Linked DNA regions of Alkalihalobacterium alkalinitrilicum. The protein of the gene in region 1 interacts with the protein of each later gene in a pairwise test. Links are inferred from orthologs where the notes say so. Each region holds a gene or a part of one and is shown in the gene's direction. Other genes may lie near its edges. The genes, in order: ezrA, ftsA and ftsZ.

Evidence for each region.
Region 2: the proteins of ezrA (region 1) and ftsA interact in binary tests that used the Bacillus subtilis proteins (3 or more experiments, as listed by UniProt). The link is inferred for Alkalihalobacterium alkalinitrilicum from one-to-one orthologs.
Region 3: the proteins of ezrA (region 1) and ftsZ interact in binary tests that used the Bacillus subtilis proteins (3 or more experiments, as listed by UniProt). The link is inferred for Alkalihalobacterium alkalinitrilicum from one-to-one orthologs.

What each region holds. Positions count from the first base shown.
Region 1 is NZ_KV917368.1:4,569,590-4,572,751, forward strand. Bases 159-3,157 are described here. They hold ezrA (septation ring formation regulator EzrA), read left to right. Parts: upstream 159-808; coding sequence 809-2,506; downstream 2,507-3,157. Other genes in these bases: hisJ (histidinol-phosphatase HisJ), read right to left, coding at 159-621; BK574_RS22145 (hypothetical protein), read left to right, coding at 2,533-2,835; brnQ (branched-chain amino acid transport system II carrier protein), read right to left, coding at 2,891-3,157. In the rest of the region: more of hisJ, read right to left, coding at 1-158; more of brnQ, read right to left, coding at 3,158-3,162. UniProt on the Bacillus subtilis protein: Negative regulator of FtsZ ring formation; modulates the frequency and position of FtsZ ring formation. Inhibits FtsZ ring formation at polar sites. Interacts either with FtsZ or with one of its binding partners to promote depolymerization.
Region 2 is NZ_KV917368.1:5,346,697-5,349,793, forward strand. The notes cover bases 164-3,097. They hold ftsA (cell division protein FtsA), read left to right. Parts: upstream 164-958; coding sequence 959-2,236; downstream 2,237-3,097. Other genes in these bases: BK574_RS25910 (DUF881 domain-containing protein), read left to right, coding at 164-336; BK574_RS25915 (small basic family protein), read left to right, coding at 344-703; ftsZ (cell division protein FtsZ), read left to right, coding at 2,278-3,097. In the rest of the region: more of BK574_RS25910, read left to right, coding at 1-163. UniProt on the Bacillus subtilis protein: Cell division protein that is required for the assembly of the Z ring. May serve as a membrane anchor for the Z ring. Binds and hydrolyzes ATP. Also involved in sporulation.
Region 3 is NZ_KV917368.1:5,348,053-5,351,210, forward strand. The notes cover bases 1-2,995. They hold ftsZ (cell division protein FtsZ), read left to right. Parts: upstream 1-921; coding sequence 922-2,070; downstream 2,071-2,995. Other genes in these bases: ftsA (cell division protein FtsA), read left to right, coding at 1-880; spoIIGA (sigma-E processing peptidase SpoIIGA), read left to right, coding at 2,339-2,995. Also shown: more of spoIIGA, read left to right, coding at 2,996-3,158. UniProt on the Bacillus subtilis protein: Essential cell division protein that forms a contractile ring structure (Z ring) at the future cell division site. The regulation of the ring assembly controls the timing and the location of cell division.

The sequences.
Region 1 (3,162 bases):
TTTTTCCTTGATTTTGTCTAAAATACGGTTGATCGATTCAGTGAAGTTTCCAATACATGGAAATTCTTGTTGGAACTTTTTGACTAATGTAATGTGCCCAATCCGTTTTGGCTTATAAATTCCTAAGTTAGCCTCGATAGATTGTTCTAACGTTGTAAAATATGTATCGTAAATAGCTTCGACAGAACCGAAAGTGTCAATCATCGTCTTAAACATTTCAGGGCTGTAATCTAGACAAAAGTAATTTTCTTTATATTTCAAAAAATGAACAGAAAGAATAGCATCGTCTAAGTAAGGTCCAACTTCATCTAAAATCTTCTTCGTTTGTTCTTCCAATCCTATAATATAATCAATTTCAAGACCTACTAATATGGAAATTCTCCCTTTATACTTTTCTTTTAATTTTTGAACATCTTCTATATAAGCTTCTAGGTCTTTTTTGGCCATAGCACTATCTTTATCTGGGACTGGATCTACAAATTCAACTGGAAGTGGGGCATGTTCTGTAAACGTGATCCCTTTCATATTCATTTCTAGTGCTTTTTTTACATAAGATTCTAATTGGTCAGTAGAACCGTGTGGACAATAAGGTGTATGAACATGGCCATCGTGAATGATCATTATAAAACACTCCTTTTATTTAACTTTTCCTAAAAAAAGTCAACCCAAATCCTTTGTTACATGGTATCATAATATGTATCAGAATCTAGCATAAAACATAAAAATCTGTAGAAATAGAAGATATGATAAAAATAATAATAGCGATTACATAAGTTTAGAACTTGTTAGGATGGAAGGGAGACCTGAAATGGTTTTATTATACATAACGATTGCTGTAGTCATACTTTTTTTTGGTTATGGGGCGTGGACGAGGAAAAGTATATATAAACAAGTTGATCGGTTAGAAGACTGGAAAATGAACATCATGAATCGGCCGATTACTGATGAGATATCAAAAGTCAAAGGGCTTACAATGTCTGGAGAAACAGAGCAAAAGTTTGAAATGTGGAGAAAAGAATGGGATGGCATAGTCGATGTCGTTCTACCAGATATTGCAGAAGATTTATTTGATGTTGAAGAATTAGCAAACAAGTATCGATTTAACAAAGCAAAATCGAATAGTAAACTTATAGAGGTACGCTTAAATGAAGTAGAAGAAAAGCTTAATCGAATGCTTAATGATATCAATGTATTAGTAGAAAGTGCAGAACAGAACCGTACGGAAATTGGTGACGTAAAAAAACAATACCAAGACATGAAAAAGCATTTTTCCTCACATCGCACTTCATTTGGTAAAGCGGCGGACCTAATTGACAGCAGAATAGAAGCTATTTATAATAAATTCTCTTCATTTGATGAAGCAACAAAGTTAGGGAATTACATACAAGCACGTGAAGTACTTGTATTAGCTAGTGAAGAAATCGCAAAAGAAAATGAGATGATGGAAGCCATTCCGAAATACCTTGTTCAAGTCCAAACGAACATTCCTAATGAATTAAAAAATCTTTCATTTGGGATGAAAGAGATGGAGGAATTTGGGTTCTATCTCGACCATTTTGATTTTGACAAGGAAATAGAAGCAATTAAAGAAACATGTGAAACATTAGTAGGATCTATTTACCAATTAGAGTTAGACGCGATAGAGGAAAGAATTGCTGAAGTCCAACAAAAAGTTGATGAGATTTATGAAGCGCTAGAGACAGAAGCAAAATCAAAACAATTGGTACAAACGTATTTAGATCAAATTGCAGACAAGTTTATTCAAACTGATGAAAAGCTTGAAGACTTAAATGAAGACGTAGAACTAGTTCAACAAAGTTATCGAATAGCTGAAGAAGAATTGAAAACTCATCAAAAAATTAATAACCAGCTTAAAGACTTAACAACTAAATTGAGTGTTATCGAGGAAGCGACAATAAATAATACTAAATCCTTTACAACGGTACAAGCAATGGTGGAGTCATTTAATAGTGAATATGAACAGCTAGAAATTGCGCTAGAATCAGCTCGAAACACCTTAGATGCGTTGCGAAAAGACGAATTAAAAGCGAAAGAAACCTTAAAAGAATTGAAACATAGACTGCTTGAAGGAAAACGCGTTGTTCAGAAAAGTAATATTCCTGGTTTACCATCTTACATTAATGATGAGTTGGAAATAGGGGAGAAAAAGCTATTTGCTGCCATCGAGAAATTAGCAGAAATCCCACTAGATTTGAGTGGGGTTATCAATATTGTTGAAGAGGCTGCAATCGCTGTTAATAATGTTTACACCTTAATAGAAGAAACAGTTGAGAATTCCCAGTTAGCTGAAAAGCTGATTCAATATGGAAATCGGTTTCGTAGAAATTCAGAGGAAACGAATAAGCAGTTAAGTGAAGCTGAAATGGCATTTAGAAGCTTTTATTATGAGGACGCTATTGAACTTGCAACAAGAGCGATCCAAAAGTATGAACCAAATGTACTTGAAAAGTTAACGGAAAAAGAAAAGAGTACAATCACTGTTTAACTATTCAAGCGTTAGAGGAGGGTAATATGAAAAAAGTCACCTTACTTAGTACAGTTGCTATCTTGTGTGTTGTAGTTTGGGTGGCTGTTTTGTTTACCCTCCTTAAATCACCTGTAGCATCAGATAAACAAGATGTGTTTGAAAAAGTTATTGAAACTAGCTCAATATTACCAGAAGAAGAACCACCACATATTGTGATAGAGACAATGGCTGATCGAATTAAGGAAACTGGGATTACCGATCAAAAGGCACGAGAATTAGCACCTAATAAAATCATATCAATCGATGAATTACTTAAAATAATAAAGGAAGAGGCTGACACTAATTAGTGTCAGCCTCTTCTTTTACTAAAAGACAAGAATATGAAAACCATAAGTGTTTACATCATTTCTTTTCTAATTTTGAAGTTCCATAAAGATAACCAATAACAGCTCCTAAGATTGCAGGTAAAAACCAGCCTACTCCTTCTGTATATAACGGGATGTAGCTAAAAAGAGAATTAATAAGATCGATTTGTATTGGTGTGGCGTTCAAACCATCAACAATACTAATTAATCCTGCACCAATTAATGCGCCTCCATAAACTTGAGGTATACCATGAAAAAACTTGTGTAAAAAGGAAAGAATAATGAGAACAATTGCAATCGGATAGATAG
Region 2 (3,097 bases), 780 kb from region 1 along the record:
CCAGTTTTACTTCGTTTTCTTGTTAACGAGTTAAATTTTAATGGAGCTAAAGAGATTGCGATCGGTAATCAAAGAATTATTTCAACAACTGCCTTTCGAGAAGTAAATGGAGTAACTCGTGTTAATAATAGGAGACTTCCACCATTACCTATAGAAATAAAAGTTATATCAAACGATGCTGAAAAACTTCATAATGAAATGGTCGTTTCTGAATCAGTAGAGTATTTTGAAATTGATAATTTAAAATTAACGTCTACGCCAATTAACTATCTTGAATTACCAGCTTTTGATGATACACCAAGGGTGAGGTATATGGAGCAAATGAAGGAGGATTAACTGACCGATGTGGTTACCAATTATTGGTCTAATTTTAGGGGTAATTTTAGGATTTTTTACAGAGTTTCGTATACCTGATGAGTATTCCAACTATTTGTCAATTGCGGTATTAGCTGCATTAGATACATTATTCGGTGGAATACGTGCTCATTTACAACACAGCTTTGATTCCAATGTTTTTTTAACAGGTTTCTTTTTTAATATCCTTCTTGCTGCAGGTTTAGCTTTTCTAGGTGTTCATCTTGGTGTAGACTTATATTTAGCAGCAATATTTGCTTTCGGTGTAAGACTTTTCAATAATATTGCAGTTATACGTCGGATGTTGTTGTCGAATTGGAACGAAAGAAGGAATGAAAACAAGGCTTAGAAAACGATATAATGGTTCTCTTAAGTTATGAAAACAAGAGGATTTTTGAAAAAAAAGTGAGAAATGTAAAGAAAAACAAAAAAAATAAAAGGGAAACTACATTTAATGTTGAATTATTTTATAGTTAGATGAATTTCTCTTCATATTCTCTCACTAGAACTTTTTAATCGTTAACGCAATTGATAATCACAGAAGTTTCAGTTAAAAATATAGCAGTGTTTTTATGCTATACAGAATAAAAAGGAGGTGCCACAGATGAACAACAATGATATTTATGTAAGCTTAGACATCGGTACATCCAATGTAAGAGTTATCATTGGAGAAATGGCCAATGGAACACTAAACATCATTGGTGTTGGAAATACGAAGTCCCATGGGATAAAGAAAGGCTCCATTGTAGATATTGATGAAACTGTAAAATCAATTAAGAGAGCTGTCGATCAAGCGGAGCGCATGATCGGTTTATCGATAAAGCAAGTTATAGTAGGTGTTAATGGGAATCATGTTCAGTTACAGCCTTGTCATGGTGTGGTTGCTGTCTCTAGCCCTGACCGTGAAATTGGTGATGAAGATATCGCTCGAGTCATCGATGCAGCCCAAGTGGTATCAATTCCACCAGAACGTGAAATCATTGACGTTATTCCACGTCAATTTATCGTTGATGGTTTAGATGAAATTAATGATCCACGAGGAATGATCGGTGTAAGGTTAGAGATGGAAGGCACTATTATCACTGGATCCAAAACTATATTACATAATTTGTTGCGGTGTGTAGAGCGAGCTGGTTTACAAATTGCTGACATATGCCTTCAACCACTTGCAGGTGGTGCAGTTGCGATCTCTAAAGATGAGAAAAGTCTTGGAGTAGGCCTTGTCGATATTGGTGGTGGTTCAACTACTGTTTCTATCTTTGAACAAGGGACACTGAAAACTACTTCTGTTATACCGATTGGCGGAGACCATGTTACGAATGATATTGCGATTGGGTTACGTACTTCTAGTGAAGAAGCAGAACGTATTAAATTAAAGTATGGACATGCCTACATTGATGAAGCATCAGATGCAGAACTGTTTAAAGTGGCTGTTATCGGAAGTAATGATCAAGATGAATTTTCGCAGTATGATATTGCACACATTATTGAAGCACGAATGGATGAAATATTTGAACTCATTGAAAAAGAAGTTCATCGGTTAGGGTATCGTGATTTACCGGGTGGCTATGTACTTACTGGAGGAGCAGTTATGGTTCCAGGAGTTTTAGAATTAGCTCGTGAAGTGTTACAAAGTAATGTAAGAATTGCTATACCTGATTATATTGGTGTTCGTGAACCTCAATATACAATGGGTGTTGGATTAATCCAATTTGCTTATCGTAATGTTAAAATTCAAGGAAAAGAAGTTGCAGCCTCGGTTTCTGACTTGAATCAAGGAGAAAAGACGAATCCTAAGAAGGAAAAAGCAGCTCCTAAGGCGAAAGAGGATAAAGAAGGTATGAAAAAGGTGAAGAATTGGTTTAAAGTATTCTTTGAATAATCGTGATTTACGGCATACATGATGAATTAGGAGGACCTTACATGTTAGAGTTTGAAATGGATATGGAACAACTAGCGACAATCAAAGTCATCGGTGTTGGCGGTGGCGGAAGTAACGCTGTTAACCGTATGATCGAAAATGGTTTACAAGGCGTTGAGTTTATCGCTGTAAATACAGATGCACAAGCTTTGCATTTATCGAAAGCAGAAATCAAGCTACAATTAGGTGGTAAATTAACTCGCGGACTTGGTGCAGGTGCAAATCCAGATATCGGAAAAAAAGCTGCAGAAGAAAGTAGAGAGCAACTTGAAGAAGCGTTAAAAGGCGCTGATATGGTGTTTATTACAGCAGGCATGGGTGGAGGTACAGGAACAGGTGCTGCACCAGTAATCGCTGAAATTGCTAAAGAATTAGGAGCATTAACAGTAGGTGTTGTAACGCGACCATTTACGTTTGAAGGACGTAAACGTTCGACACAAGCTGGTGGTGGTATCGACGCTTTAAAAGAGAAAGTTGATACATTAATTGTTATTCCTAATGATCGCCTTTTGGAAATTGTTGATAAAAATACTCCAATGCTAGAAGCGTTCCGTGAAGCGGATAATGTTCTTCGTCAAGGTGTACAAGGTATTTCCGATTTAATTGCAGTTCCAGGGCTAATTAACTTAGACTTTGCAGATGTGAAGACAATTATGGTTGATAAAGGGTCTGCGCTAATGGGGATTGGTATTGCAACAGGTGAAAATCGAGCTACGGAAGCGGCTAAGAAGGCCATTTCAAGTCCTTTACTTGAAACTTCAGTAGATGGTGCCCAAGGGGTATTAATGAATATTACAGGTGGTTCAAACTTAAGTTTATACG
Region 3 (3,158 bases), 780 kb from region 1 along the record:
TATCGTTGATGGTTTAGATGAAATTAATGATCCACGAGGAATGATCGGTGTAAGGTTAGAGATGGAAGGCACTATTATCACTGGATCCAAAACTATATTACATAATTTGTTGCGGTGTGTAGAGCGAGCTGGTTTACAAATTGCTGACATATGCCTTCAACCACTTGCAGGTGGTGCAGTTGCGATCTCTAAAGATGAGAAAAGTCTTGGAGTAGGCCTTGTCGATATTGGTGGTGGTTCAACTACTGTTTCTATCTTTGAACAAGGGACACTGAAAACTACTTCTGTTATACCGATTGGCGGAGACCATGTTACGAATGATATTGCGATTGGGTTACGTACTTCTAGTGAAGAAGCAGAACGTATTAAATTAAAGTATGGACATGCCTACATTGATGAAGCATCAGATGCAGAACTGTTTAAAGTGGCTGTTATCGGAAGTAATGATCAAGATGAATTTTCGCAGTATGATATTGCACACATTATTGAAGCACGAATGGATGAAATATTTGAACTCATTGAAAAAGAAGTTCATCGGTTAGGGTATCGTGATTTACCGGGTGGCTATGTACTTACTGGAGGAGCAGTTATGGTTCCAGGAGTTTTAGAATTAGCTCGTGAAGTGTTACAAAGTAATGTAAGAATTGCTATACCTGATTATATTGGTGTTCGTGAACCTCAATATACAATGGGTGTTGGATTAATCCAATTTGCTTATCGTAATGTTAAAATTCAAGGAAAAGAAGTTGCAGCCTCGGTTTCTGACTTGAATCAAGGAGAAAAGACGAATCCTAAGAAGGAAAAAGCAGCTCCTAAGGCGAAAGAGGATAAAGAAGGTATGAAAAAGGTGAAGAATTGGTTTAAAGTATTCTTTGAATAATCGTGATTTACGGCATACATGATGAATTAGGAGGACCTTACATGTTAGAGTTTGAAATGGATATGGAACAACTAGCGACAATCAAAGTCATCGGTGTTGGCGGTGGCGGAAGTAACGCTGTTAACCGTATGATCGAAAATGGTTTACAAGGCGTTGAGTTTATCGCTGTAAATACAGATGCACAAGCTTTGCATTTATCGAAAGCAGAAATCAAGCTACAATTAGGTGGTAAATTAACTCGCGGACTTGGTGCAGGTGCAAATCCAGATATCGGAAAAAAAGCTGCAGAAGAAAGTAGAGAGCAACTTGAAGAAGCGTTAAAAGGCGCTGATATGGTGTTTATTACAGCAGGCATGGGTGGAGGTACAGGAACAGGTGCTGCACCAGTAATCGCTGAAATTGCTAAAGAATTAGGAGCATTAACAGTAGGTGTTGTAACGCGACCATTTACGTTTGAAGGACGTAAACGTTCGACACAAGCTGGTGGTGGTATCGACGCTTTAAAAGAGAAAGTTGATACATTAATTGTTATTCCTAATGATCGCCTTTTGGAAATTGTTGATAAAAATACTCCAATGCTAGAAGCGTTCCGTGAAGCGGATAATGTTCTTCGTCAAGGTGTACAAGGTATTTCCGATTTAATTGCAGTTCCAGGGCTAATTAACTTAGACTTTGCAGATGTGAAGACAATTATGGTTGATAAAGGGTCTGCGCTAATGGGGATTGGTATTGCAACAGGTGAAAATCGAGCTACGGAAGCGGCTAAGAAGGCCATTTCAAGTCCTTTACTTGAAACTTCAGTAGATGGTGCCCAAGGGGTATTAATGAATATTACAGGTGGTTCAAACTTAAGTTTATACGAAGTTCATGAAGCTGCTGAAATTGTTTCTGCTGCTTCAGACTCTGAAGTAAATATGATTTTCGGATCTGTTATTAATGAGAACTTAAAAGATGAAATCGTTGTTACAGTAATTGCAACGGGATTTGAAGATAGTGAAAGTAACACGGTTAACAACAGACAACAGTTGCAACGTCCTTCGGTACAACCAAAGGCTACAACTACACAAGCACAACCAAAGCAAGAAGAAGTGAAGGAGCCGAGATTTAATCCACAAGCTCAGCAACCTGAACAAGCGGATACACTTGATATTCCAACGTTTTTACGTAATCGAAAAAGACGTTCAAAGTAAATGAAAAAGAAGTTGGCCTATGAGCCAACTTTTTTTTTTACCTAAAAAGATTAACGATTTATATGGAATGGGAGACAAATGATTTTATTATTATTGAAAATTATTATTCATAAAAAATATTGTCAAATCGTAAATATGTTACTTTGACAGTATATGTGAAAATCTATCAAAATAACTATTTTATCTCGTCATAAACTGACAGACTTATAAATAGAATTTGATATATACTTGGCTAAACATTACCAAATTGCGATTGAGAGGACATGCAATGACCATTTATTTGGATGTAATTTGGGTTCTTAATCTATGTATTGACTTTCTCTTAATTTGGATAACTGCAATAACACTAAAAAGAACGGTACATATATGGCGGTTATTCCTAGCAGCTCTATTTGCGTCACTAATCGTTTTTTTGATGTTTACACCATTTGGTCATTTGTTTTATCAACCATGGATGAAATTTTTATACTCAATGGCCATTGTTTTAATTGCCTTTGGGTTTCACCGATTGATCTATTTTATTCAAAACTTATTTATGTTTTACTTTGTAACTTTTATGACGGGAGGAGGCTTATTTGCGCTTCATTTCTTTTGGCAAACTGAGTTTGAAGTTTTAGATGGTGTCATGTTTACGAAAACGTCAGGGTTTGGTAGTACGTTTAGCTGGTTATTTGTGTTAATTGGTTTTCCACTCGTCTGGCTTTTCTCAAAACATCAGTTAAAACAAGTTGAGACTAGAAAAATTCATTATGAACAAGTCGTTACTGTTGAAATCTCAATTGGTCAAGAAACGATAGAACTGAAAGGTCTCGTCGATAGTGGGAATCAATTACATGATCCTATTACTAGAGCCCCTGTTATGGTCATAGAAAAGGATGCATTACATTCTATGCTAAATACTGATGAAATTGAACTACTTCTCTATTATGAAAATTTAGAAAGAATTTTTGAGATGAAACATCCATTAGCAGAAAGAATTAGAATTATACCATATCGAGTCGTAGGGAAAGATCAACAATTTATGGTCGCAATTAAGCCAGATTATGTTAGAGTGACGACGGCCGATGAACAGCATCTTGTTAAGAAAG